Regions from separate parts of the Streptomyces sp. NPDC001153 genome, predicted to be linked through region 2. Evidence: riboswitches for the same ligand, from Rfam matches in the RefSeq annotation. Region 2 holds a riboswitch; the other holds the start of a gene.
What was found. Region 2 has a riboswitch for S-adenosylmethionine ahead of ACWDEN_RS01700 (amino acid ABC transporter permease). Riboswitches for the same ligand answer to the same signal wherever they lie in the genome.

Region 1 (5,885 bases), on a different contig from region 2:
CACCAGCACCGCCGCGCCCTCGCCCGCCGCCTCGGCCAGTGCCTCGGCGAAGGCCCGGTTGTAGGCCTCGTACGACGCCCACTGCCGCCGGAACTCCGCGTCGAAGACCGGTTCCAGCGGGGTCTGGTACAGCATGTGGTGCACGAACCACAGCACCGAGTTGGCGATGCCGTTGTAGGCGTCCGAGTGCACCTGCGCGTCGATGTCCAGCATCCGCACCCGCTGCCCGGCGGTGTCCTCGCCCGGCAGCAGCCCGCCGCCCGCACGCCGTACGGCCTCCCGGTCCCCGTCGCCGAGCGCCGCGCACACCCACAGCGAGTCCGTGTCCGGCCCGATGGCCGACAGCCCCGAGACCAGCCCGCCGCCGCCCCGCTTGGCGCGCAGCGAACCGGCCCCCTCCTCGTCGTCCACCGTGTACGAAACCGGGCCGCGGTTGGACGCGACCAGCACCTGAGCTCTCTCGGCAGCACCGTGCGTGGAAGCCATGGTCCTCAACCTAGCCCGGCCCGGAAACGCTCAAACGTACGGCCACGTCCGGCACGCCGACGTATACGACCCCGCGGCCGGTTCACGCCACCCTGCGCTCGGCGTACTCCGCGATCTCCACCATCGGCGGCCGTTCCTCGGTGTCCACCGAGTAGGTGCGCGGCTCGAAGCCCTCCTCGCCCCGCTCGAACTGGGTGAGGGAGGGGCGGATCAGATGGCCGCGGGCCAGCCGGAGCTGGGCCGTGCGGTAGATCGCCGCGGCCATCCGGCCCAGCGCCTGCCCGTCCTGGTGGCGGTGCTTGCGCACGCCCACGTCCACCTGTGCCAGCGCGTCGAGACCGACCAGGTGCAGGGCGTCCACCAGCATGCCCAGCTCCACGCCGTACCCGACCGGGAACGGCAGCTGTTCCAGCAGCGAGCGCCGGGCCGCGTACTCGCCGCCGAGCGGCTGGACGAAGCCGGCCAGCTGCGGCCAGTGCATGTTCAGCAGGGGGCGGGCCATCAGCTCGGTGACCCGGCCGCCCTGACCGGTGGCGCCGCCCAGCGGGCGGTCGTACATGCCCTTGACCAGGTCCACCCCGGGCTCGGTGAGCAGCGGGCCGACGATCCCGGAGACGAAGTCGGAGGAGAACTCCCGCAGGTCCGCGTCGATGAAACAGACGATGTCCCCGCTGGTGGCCAGGAGCGAGCGCCACAGCACCTCACCCTTTCCGGGGACGGCGGGAATGCGGGGCAGGATCTCGTCCCGGTGAACCACCCGCGCGCCCGCGGCGGCGGCGACCTCGGAGGTGCGGTCGGTGGAGCCGGAGTCGACCACCACGATCTCGTCGACGAGGGGGACCTGCTCGACGAGGTCGTGCCGGATGACGGCGACGATGTCGCCGACCGTCTCCTCCTCGTTGAGCGCGGGCAGTACGACACTGATCGTCTGGCCGGTGCGCTGCTTGGCGCACAGGATCCGGTGGAGCGGGCGATCGGCCACGGACCAGGAGCGGGTGGCCAGCCAGCGCTCGACTTCTTCCAGCACGGTCTGCGGCTCCTCACTGTTCGTGATCGCACGGGCTGCACCGTGTGATCCATCTCGCGGTTCGGACGACTATCTCAACTCTCCTGGCCTTCGGTTACAGTCTTGAACAACGCCGATGACCATCGCATGTCGGGGGTCGGAGCGCGTTCACAACCGCATACCGCTCATCCAGAGGGGCAGAGGGACACGGCCCGATGAAGCCCCGGCAACCCTCCAGTCGGTACTCGTAGATCGGCCTGATCAGGCTCGATCGCTCCGCGAGGCTCCCGGCTAGGGAAGGTGCCAAATCCGTCTCACGGCGAGGTGCGTCGTGAGGAAGATGAGGAGAAAGGGCCTCGCCTCCATGGCTGTGCAGACAGTTGCAAGCTCCACCGATTCCACCGTAGACCTCGGTCCCGCCGCGGCCCTGAGCTGTCGCGAGTGCGGTCACCGCGTCCCCCTCGGTCCGGTGTTCGCCTGCGAGGAGTGTTTCGGTCCGCTGGAGATCGCCTACGACTTCTCCGCCTACGACACCGAAGAGCTGCGCCGCCGTATCGAGTCCGGCCCCGCGAACATCTGGCGGTACGCGCCGCTGCTGCCGGTCCCGGCCGACGTGGCCGACAAGCCGAACCTGAACCCGGGCTGGACCAAGCTGGTCAAGGCCGACAACCTCGCCCGCGAACTCGGCGTCACCGGCGGCCTGTTCGTCAAGGACGACTCCGGCAACCCGACCCACTCCTTCAAGGACCGCGTGGTGGCCCAGGCCCTGGAGGCCGCCCGCGCCTTCGGCTTCACCACCCTGTCCTGCTCCTCCACCGGCAACCTCGCCGGTGCCGTCGGCGCCGCCGCGGCCCGCGCCGGTTTCCGGTCCTGCGTGTTCATCCCGCACGACCTGGAGCAGGGCAAGGTCGTCATGGCCGCGGTCTACGGCGGCGAGCTCGTCGGCATCGAGGGCAACTACGACGACGTCAACCGCTTCTGCTCCGAGCTGATCGGCGACCCGGCCGGCGAGGGCTGGGGCTTCGTCAACGTCAACCTGCGGCCGTACTACGCGGAGGGCTCCAAGACGCTCGCGTACGAGATCTGCGAGCAGCTCGGCTGGCGGCTGCCCGACCAGATCGTGGTCCCGATCGCCTCCGGCTCCCAGCTGACGAAGATCGACAAGGGTCTGCAGGAGCTGGTCGGGCTCGGCCTCGTCGAGGACAGGCCGTACAAGATCTTCGGTGCGCAGGCCGAGGGCTGCTCGCCGGTGTCGACCGCCTTCAAGGCGGGCCACGACGTCGTACGGCCCCAGAAGCCGAACACCATCGCCAAGTCCCTCGCCATCGGCAACCCTGCCGACGGGCCGTACGTCCTGGACATCGCGCGCCGCACCGGCGGTGCCGTGGAGGACGTGACGGACGGGGAAGTCGTGGACGCCATCAAGCTGCTGGCCCGCACCGAGGGCATCTTCGCCGAGACCGCGGGCGGTGTGACCGTCGGCGTCACCCGCAAGCTGGTCAAGGACGGCGTCCTGGACCCGACGAAGACCACGGTGGTCCTGAACACCGGTGATGGACTCAAGACGCTGGACGCGGTGGCCGGCACCGGCCTCACCGCCACCATCCGACCGACCCTGGACTCCTTCCGAGAGGCTGGCCTCGCATGAGCGTGACCGTTCGCATCCCGACGATCCTGCGCACCTACACGGGCGGGCAGGCCGAAGTGGCCGCCGAAGGCGGCACCCTCGCCGAGGTCATCGCCGACCTGGAGAAGAACCACACCGGGATCGCCGCGCGCGTCCTGGACGACCAGGGCAAGCTGCGCCGGTTCGTCAACGTGTACGTCAATGACGACGACGTCCGCTTCGAGCAGGGACTGGAGACCGCCACCCCGGACGGCGCGGGTGTCTCCATCATTCCGGCCGTCGCCGGCGGCTGATCGTTACCTTGGGTAACTTCGGTTACGCATTGTTCATCGAATTGCCTCCTCCGTGAGAGAAGCGGAGGGGGCAATTCTGTGTGATTGAGCGCGGTAGAGTTGGGGAACGCGCTCCGGGACCAACCGGTCGGGGGCCTTGTATTCATGCCGCACACCCGACAAGAAGTAGCCAAAGTCGACGTGTTTTATGCGGCTTTTGTGGTGATTTGAGGGGCCCGACTTGCCCTGGAGTCGGGTGAATTCTCACCACATTCCGGACCGTTCCCGTCCAGAATTCTCGTCCGATTGACCTGTTGCAGACGGCAGTTGGACAGATACATTCAGCCGCGGTCGACGCGTTCCGGCGCACGCCCCCGACCGATGGGGGGTGAGGTCTGACCCGGGTCCGCGAAGTGTGGATCTGTGCAAGGGCCAGTAATAGGGGAGTTAGGCATGGCTCAGGGCACCGTCAAGTGGTTCAACGCGGAGAAGGGGTACGGCTTCATCGCGGTCGACGGTGGTGCGGATGTTTTCGTCCACTACAGCGCGATCCAGATGGACGGTTACCGCACCCTGGAAGAGGGGCAGCGGGTCGACTTCGAGATCTCGCAGGGCCAGAAGGGCCCGCAGGCGGACATGGTCCGGCTGGCGACCAGCTGAAGCACGCGTCGACTGACAGCGACGTTCTTCTGTTCATCTTTCGAAGGGCCCGTACCTCCTGGGGTGCGGGCCCTTCGGCCTGCCCGGGGCCGCCTGTTCGCCCGCGGCCGAGTGCCCCTCCGGCAGGCCCGGGGCGCTTGCACTCGGGCATGCCGAGTGCTAATCATTGGCGTTAGCACTCTGAAGGTGAGAGTGACAAAGAAGGACCGGGTCGGTGAGGTGCGCGGGCCACGTGGGGCAAGGAACCACAGGCCGGCGAACCGTCCGTCGCGGGCGCGGGCGCGGTCCGAAGGAATCACCCCCAGTCCTGGAGGGACCACTTCACATGGCCAAGATCATCGCGTTCGACGAGGAGGCGCGGCGCGGCCTCGAGCGCGGCATGAACCAGCTCGCGGACGCCGTGAAGGTGACGCTCGGCCCCAAGGGCCGCAACGTCGTCCTCGAGAAGAAGTGGGGTGCCCCCACGATCACCAACGATGGTGTCTCCATCGCCAAGGAGATCGAGCTCGAGGACCCGTACGAGAAGATCGGCGCCGAGCTGGTCAAGGAAGTCGCCAAGAAGACGGACGACGTCGCCGGTGACGGTACGACCACCGCGACCGTGCTCGCCCAGGCCCTGGTCAAGGAAGGCCTGCGCAACGTCGCCGCCGGTGCCAACCCGATGGCCCTGAAGCGCGGTATCGAGAAGGCCGTCGAGGCCGTCTCCGCCGCCCTGCTGGAGCAGGCGAAGGACGTCGAGACCAAGGAGCAGATCGCCTCCACCGCGTCCATCTCCGCCGCCGACACCCAGATCGGCGAGCTGATCGCCGAGGCCATGGACAAGGTCGGCAAGGAAGGCGTCATCACCGTCGAGGAGAGCAACACCTTCGGCCTGGAGCTCGAGCTCACCGAGGGCATGCGCTTCGACAAGGGCTACATCTCCGCCTACTTCGCGACCGACATGGAGCGCATGGAGGCGTCGCTCGAGGACCCGTACATCCTCATCGCCAACTCCAAGATCAGCTCCGTCAAGGACCTGCTCCCGCTCCTGGAGAAGGTCATGCAGTCGGGCAAGCCGCTGCTGATCATCGCCGAGGACGTCGAGGGCGAGGCCCTGTCGACCCTGGTCGTCAACAAGATCCGCGGCACCTTCAAGTCCGTCGCCGTCAAGGCCCCGGGCTTCGGCGACCGCCGCAAGGCCATGCTCGGCGACATCGCCATCCTCACGGGCGGCGAGGTCATCTCCGAGGAGGTCGGCCTCAAGCTGGAGAACGCGACCCTGGACCTCCTGGGCCGCGCCCGCAAGGTCGTCATCACCAAGGACGAGACCACCATCGTCGACGGTGCCGGCTCCTCCGAGCAGGTCAACGGCCGCGTGAACCAGATCCGCGCCGAGATCGAGAACAGCGACTCGGACTACGACCGCGAGAAGCTGCAGGAGCGCCTGGCGAAGCTCGCCGGCGGTGTCGCGGTCATCAAGGCCGGTGCCGCCACCGAGGTGGAGCTCAAGGAGCGCAAGCACCGCATCGAGGACGCCGTCCGCAACGCGAAGGCCGCCGTCGAGGAGGGCATCGTCGCCGGTGGTGGCGTGGCCCTGCTGCAGGCCTCCCAGGTCTTCGAGAAGCTGGAGCTCGAGGGTGACGAGGCGACCGGCGCCAACGCCGTGCGCATCGCGCTCGAGGCCCCGCTGAAGCAGATCGCCGTCAACGCCGGCCTCGAGGGCGGTGTCGTGGTGGAGAAGGTGCGCAACCTGACCCCGGGCCACGGCCTGAACGCCGCGACCGGCGAGTACGTCGACCTGGTCGCCGAGGGCATCATCGACCCGGCGAAGGTGACCCGTTCCGCGCTGCAGAAC
Region 2 (5,885 bases):
AGCAAGTACACCTTCACCATCGGCGACAACGGCGGTGACGGCAGCCAGGAGCTGGCGAAGATCACCGGCGTGTTCGACAACGCGCCGTACAAGGTGAAGTTCGCCCGGTTCACCTACGGCCCGCCGCTCGTGCAGGCCGAGGCCTCGGGCGACATCGACCTCGGCAGCGTCGGCGACGTGCCACCGATCACCGGCGCCGCGAAGGAGTACGGCTTCAAGGTCGTCGCCGTCAACCGCTCGCTCACGCCCGGCCAGGCGGTGGAGAACATCATCGTGCCGAAGGGCTCGAAGCTGAAGACGGCCGCCGATCTCAGAGGCAAGAGGATCGCTGTTCCGCAGGGCAGTTCGGCTCACGGCCTGGCCCTGAACGCGCTGAAGAGCGTCGGCCTCACCCCCAAGGACGTGAAGCTGACCTTCCTCGACCCGGCGGCTGGCGCGACGGCGTTCAACACCGGCAAGGTGGACGCCTGGTCGATCTGGAACCCCCAGTCCGCGATCGCGGTCAAGAACGGCGCGCGGATCCTGGTGAAGGGTCTCCCGCCGATCGACCAGACGAGCAGCTACTACGTCGCCAGTGACACGTCGCTGAAGGACAGGACCAAGCGTGCTGCTCTCACGGACGTCCTGAAGAGGCTCTCGCGAGAGTTCGCCTGGGCGGTCAAGAACCCCGACCAGTACGCGCAGGCGCTCTCGAAGGAGCAGGGCATCCCGCCGGCCGACGCCAAGGCGTCCCTGGCCGCCTACTCGAACCGGGTGACCCCGGTGGAGCAGTCGGACATCGAGCTGGAGCAGAAGCTCGCCGACGCCTTCCTGGAGGCGGGGCAGATCACCAAGAAGGTCGACGTCGAGTCGATCACCGACAACCTCCTGCCGGCCGGTTACGACAGTTCCAAGCTGAAGGTCACCTCATGAGCGCGAGACGGCGTCGGCTCCATCTCAACGCCTTCCTCATGGAGGCGGGTCACCACGAGGCGGCGTGGCGGCTCCCGCACAGCAATTCCCGGGCGGACTTCGACCTGCGGCACTGGATCGAGCTGGCGCAGCTGGCCGAGAGCGCCAAGTTCGACTCCCTGTTCCTCGCGGACGGCCCGGCACTCATCGGCACCGGCGAGTTCCGCCCGCCGGGCCAGCTCGAACCGCTGACCCTGCTGACCGCGCTGTCCCAGGCGACCAGCAGGATCGGCCTCATCGCGACCGTGTCGTCGACCTACAACGAGCCCTACAACCTCGCCCGCCGGCTCGCCTCCGTCGACCACGTCAGCGGCGGCCGCGCCGGCTGGAACATCGTCACCTCCGCCGGAGCCGACGAGGCCGCCAACTTCGGTCTCGACGACCGCCCCGGCCACGCCGAACGCTACGCCCGCGCCGACGAGTTCCTGAAGGTCGCCAAGGCGCTGTGGGACAGCTGGGAGTCCGAGGCCGTCCTCGCGGACAGGACCACAGGACGCTACGCCGACCCCGCGCGTCTGCACCGCCTCGACCACCGGGGCCGGTACTTCAAGGTGGCAGGCCCGCTCAACGTCGAGCGTCCACCGCAGGGTTACCCGCTGCTCGTCCAGGCCGGCTCCTCCGAGGACGGCAAGGACTTCGCGGCCCGCCACGCAGAGGCGATCTTCACCGCGCACGCGACGTACGAGCGTGCGGCCGCCTTCTACGCCGACATCAAGGCGCGGACCAGGGCCGCTCGCCGCGACCCGGACGGTGTGATCGTCCTGCCCGGCATCGTCCCGTACATCGGGTCGACCGAGGAGGAGGCCCGGGCGCTCGCGCGGCAGTTCGACGAGCTGCGCGTTCCGGAGTACGGGCTGCGTCAGCTGGCCGCCGTGTTCGAGACCGAGCCGTCGGTCTTCGAACTCGACGAGCGCCTGCCGGACTTCATCCTCGCCAGGCCGAAGCTGGAAGGCTCGCAGAGCCGCTCCGACCTGATCATCGATCTTGCGGTCCGCGAGCAGCTGACGGTCCGGCAGATCATCTCCCGGCTGGGCGGCGGGCGCGGTCACTTCGAGTTCATCGGGACGCCCGAGCAGGTCGCTGACACGATCATCGCCTGGTTCGAGGGCGGTGCCGCGGATGGGTTCAACATCATGGCGCCCGCCCTGCCGTCGGGCCTCGCGGCCTTCGTCGAGCATGTGCTGCCGATCCTGCGCGGCAAGGGGCTGTTCCGCGAGGAGTACGAGGGCACGACCCTGCGTGAGCACTACGGGCTCCCGGTCCCGGCGAACCAGTTCCATGGCTGACGAGCTCGCGACTGCCGCCGCTTCCCGGAGCGGCGGGAGTCCGCCCGCGCTGCGGGTCGAGGGCCTTCGCAATTCCCACGAAGACGGCTTAGGGGCAGCCGAACACCTTCCTCGGCTTCGACCGGCTGGGCATCGACCCCTTCACCGACCTGTTCGAGATCACTCTGCTGGCCGAAGGCACGGTACGCGGCACGGCGGTGTGCGCATCGCCGACCACGACTGCTCGACCGACGTCCCCGGCCTGTACGCGGCCGGCGACACCGCAACCCGCGAGCTGATCTGCGGCGGCTTCACCGGAGGCGGTAGCCACGACGCCGCGTGGGCGGCGTCCTCGGGCAGCTGGGCCGGCCGGGGCGCCGCCGAGTTCGCCACCCGGCGGGTCCGTCCGGACCGTGGGCTGCGGCCCGTGGGGACGGCCGGCCTCCGCCCGACCGGTGCCGTGAACGCAGGTCACGGCGAGGTCGTCGCCGCCGTCCAGCGCGAGGTCCTGCCGTACGACCGTAACTACCTGCGGCACGCCGACCGTCTCGAGCCGGCTCTGCGGTCGCTGCACGGGACGCGGTCCGCGGTCCGCGAAGGGCTGGGGGCGAGCGGTGAGGAACTCTTCCGGGCCAGGGAAGCGGCCGCGATGGCGGCCCACGGCCGCTGGATGTACCACGCGGCACTGCAGCGCACCGAATCGCGCGGCATGCACAAGCGGGCCGACCGGCCGACGCAGGATCCGGCCCAGCACCATCGGCTGCTCACCGGTGGGCTCGACGAGGTCTGGAGCCGTCCGGAGCCGGCGTCGCGGGCTCTGGTCACGAGCGGAGGCCGAGCCGCGTGATCGAGATCGCCGAGCCGGACCGCTGCATCGCCTGCAACTGGTGCATCGAGGTGTGCCGGACGCGCGTCTTCGATCGCGGTGCCGACGGCGTTCCGTTGATCGCGTGACAGGACAGCTGCCAGACCTGCTTCCAGTGCGAGGCGTACTGCCCGACCGACGCGCCGTTCGTCGCCCCGCTGGTGACCGCGGTCGCTCCGGGCTCGCGCTTCGGCCGTTCACCTGGTGGACCGGCGTTGACAAATGTTCGGGCCGTTGCCTTAACTACTGCCCAGAACGGTCATGAGCGTCAGCGACAAGCCCTGGCTTGCTGACCGGCAACCCTCCCGCCGCGGTGGGGTGCCCCAGGTGACGACCCGGCCGATGAAGTTTCGGTAAGCGCGAGGCCCCAGGGCCGGAACAGTGACGGTGACACCATGTACGCAGCTCCCAGGACGGCCGCCCGCCGCTCCCCGGGCTGCGTACCGTCGTACGCGAACCTGCTCGTCGCCGATCGTGCCGTCGATCTGCTCCGCGTGAACAGCGCACTGTGTACCGCACCGGGCCGCGCCCGCTGTCGGGGCTGACACCTCCCCGCAGCCCCCGCACTTCCTGACGAACACCGCGCCCGCGGTGTGCCCCCTTGCCCTCCCCGCCCCGGTACCTCGCCGTCGTGTGCGCCGCCGCATGCCGCCGTGCTTCCGGGGTGTGTGCCCACCCAGCCGGAGCCCACCATGAGTGAACCCCCTGGTGCCACCGTCACCCTCGCCGAGGCGCCGACCGTCGACGAACCGTCAAAAGCTCTCACAGCCCAGCGGGTTCTTCCGCTGCGGCGGCCAGGCCGCTGGATCCTCACCGCGGTCGTGCTGGTCCTGGTCGCCCAGTTCGTGCACGGACTGGTCACCAACCCCTTCTACCAGTGGGACCGCTGGAGCTACTGGTTCCTGCGCCCCACCATCCTCGACGGCCTGCTGATCACCCTCGAAGTCACCGCCTACAGCGCGGTGCTGGGCCTTGTCGGCGGCATTGTGCTCGCACTGGGCCGGCTCTCGAAGAGCCCGGTGCTGCGCGCGGTCAGCTGGACCTACGTCTGGGCGCTGCGCTCCATCCCGCTCATCGTGGTGCTGATCTTCCTCTACAACTTCAGCGCTCTGTACAAGACGTTGAGCGTCGGCATCCCCTTCGGCCCGGCCTTCTTCTCCTTCGACGAGTCGAGACTCGCCACCGACATGGTCGTCGCCGTCGTCGGCCTCAGCCTCAACGAGGCCGCCTACGCGGCCGAGGTCGTACGCGGCGGCATCCTCTCCGTCGACCAGGGCCAGCACGAGGCTGCCGCGGCGCTCGGCCTGCCGAAGGGCTACCAGTTCCGGAAGATCGTCTTCCCGCAGGCGCTGCGCTCGATCATCCCGAACTACGTCAACCAGCTCATCGGCCTGATCAAGGGAACCTCGCTGGTCTTCTACGTCTCCCTGCTCGACCTGTTCGGCTCCGCGCAGACCATGGGCGCCACCTACCCCGGAGACATCGTGCCGCTGCTGCTGGTCGTCACCGTCTGGTACCTGATCCTGACCAGCATCGTGTCCGTCATCCAGTTCTACGTCGAGCGGCACTACGCCCGCGGTGCCACCCGCAGCCTGCCGCCGACGCCGCTGCAGAAGCTCCGCACCGGTCTCTCCGGCCTGCGGGCCCGTATCCGCCGGGAGGCCGCCGTATGACCGCCGAGACGCTCGAAGCCCTGGCGGACGTCGAGGCCGCCACCGTCGAGGTCCACGACGTGCACAAGTGGTACGGCACCCACCGGGTACTGGACGGCGTCGACCTGACCGTCCGCCCCGGCGAGGTCACCGTCATCCTGGGCCCCTCCGGCTCCGGCAAGTCCACCCTGCTGCGGGTCATCAACCACCTGGAGAAGCCCGAGATCGGCTACGTCAGCATCAACGGCGAGCTGATCGGCGTGAAGCGGCAGGGCGACCGGCTCAAGGAGCTCAGCGAGCGGGCCATCCTCACCCAGCGCGGCCGGATCGGCTTCGTCTTCCAGAACTTCAACCTGTTCCCGCATCTGACCGTGCTGGACAACGTGGCCGCCGCCCCGGTCGCGACCGGGAAGCTCACCAAGCCCGAAGCCCGGGAACTGGCCCGCGAGTTGCTCGTCCGGGTCGGCCTCGCCGACAAGACCGGCGCCTACCCGCGCCAGCTCTCCGGCGGCCAGCAGCAGCGCGTCGCCATCGCCCGCGCCCTCGCGCTGCGCCCCGGCGTCATCCTCTTCGACGAGCCCACCTCCGCCCTCGATCCCGAACTGGTCGGTGAAGTCCTCGCCGTCATCAAGGACCTGGCGACCAGCGGCACCACCCTCGTCATCGTCACCCACGAGATCGGCTTCGCCCGCGAGATCGCCGACCGGGTCGTCTTCATCGACGGCGGCAAGATCATCGAGCAGGGCCCGCCCTCCGAGGTCCTCGACAAGCCGCGACACGAGAGGACCAGGGACTTCCTCAGCAAGGTCCTCTGACCCTCGCATCCCAAGACCTCCCCCCACGCCACCCTCATCACCTTCAGCGACAAGGAACGGCCATGCCCACCCACTTCACCCGACGCAGCCTGATACGCGGCATCACCGCGGCGACCGCCGTCGCCTCCCTGGCCACCGGGCTCGCCGCCTGCGGTGGCAACAGCGACGCGGCCACCACCACCGAAGCCGCCAAGTCCGGCGAGGTCGTCATCGGACGTGTCTCCAACGGCGCCGCCACCCAGACCACCATCAAGGTCTCCGAGGTCAAGTCCATCAGCGCCGAACTGCCCGCCGCCGTCAAGAAGAGCGGCAAGCTGGAGATCGGCATCGGTGCCCT

Region 1: another riboswitch for S-adenosylmethionine. It lies ahead of thrC (threonine synthase); the one in region 2 lies ahead of ACWDEN_RS01700 (amino acid ABC transporter permease).

Annotation. Positions count from the first base shown of each region.
Region 1 covers NZ_JBSFJZ010000002.1:146,939-152,823, forward strand. Annotated here, with positions in the region: gene ACWDEN_RS02705 (alpha,alpha-trehalose-phosphate synthase (UDP-forming)) at 1-486, opposite strand, end outside; gene ACWDEN_RS02710 (glucosyl-3-phosphoglycerate synthase) at 569-1,513, opposite strand; SAM riboswitch class I at 1,675-1,839, shown strand; gene thrC (threonine synthase) at 1,857-3,140, shown strand; gene ACWDEN_RS02720 (MoaD/ThiS family protein) at 3,137-3,412, shown strand; gene ACWDEN_RS02725 (cold-shock protein) at 3,845-4,051, shown strand; gene groL (chaperonin GroEL) at 4,377-5,885, shown strand, end outside.
Region 2 covers NZ_JBSFJZ010000001.1:372,182-378,066, reverse strand. Annotated here, with positions in the region: gene ACWDEN_RS01720 (aliphatic sulfonate ABC transporter substrate-binding protein) at 1-912, shown strand, start outside; gene ACWDEN_RS01715 (LLM class flavin-dependent oxidoreductase) at 909-2,237, shown strand; gene ACWDEN_RS01710 (hypothetical protein) at 2,437-3,063, shown strand; gene ACWDEN_RS01705 (4Fe-4S binding protein) at 3,060-3,170, shown strand; SAM riboswitch class IV at 3,339-3,447, shown strand; gene ACWDEN_RS01700 (amino acid ABC transporter permease) at 3,774-4,754, shown strand; gene ACWDEN_RS01695 (amino acid ABC transporter ATP-binding protein) at 4,751-5,548, shown strand; gene ACWDEN_RS01690 (transporter substrate-binding domain-containing protein) at 5,611-5,885, shown strand, end outside.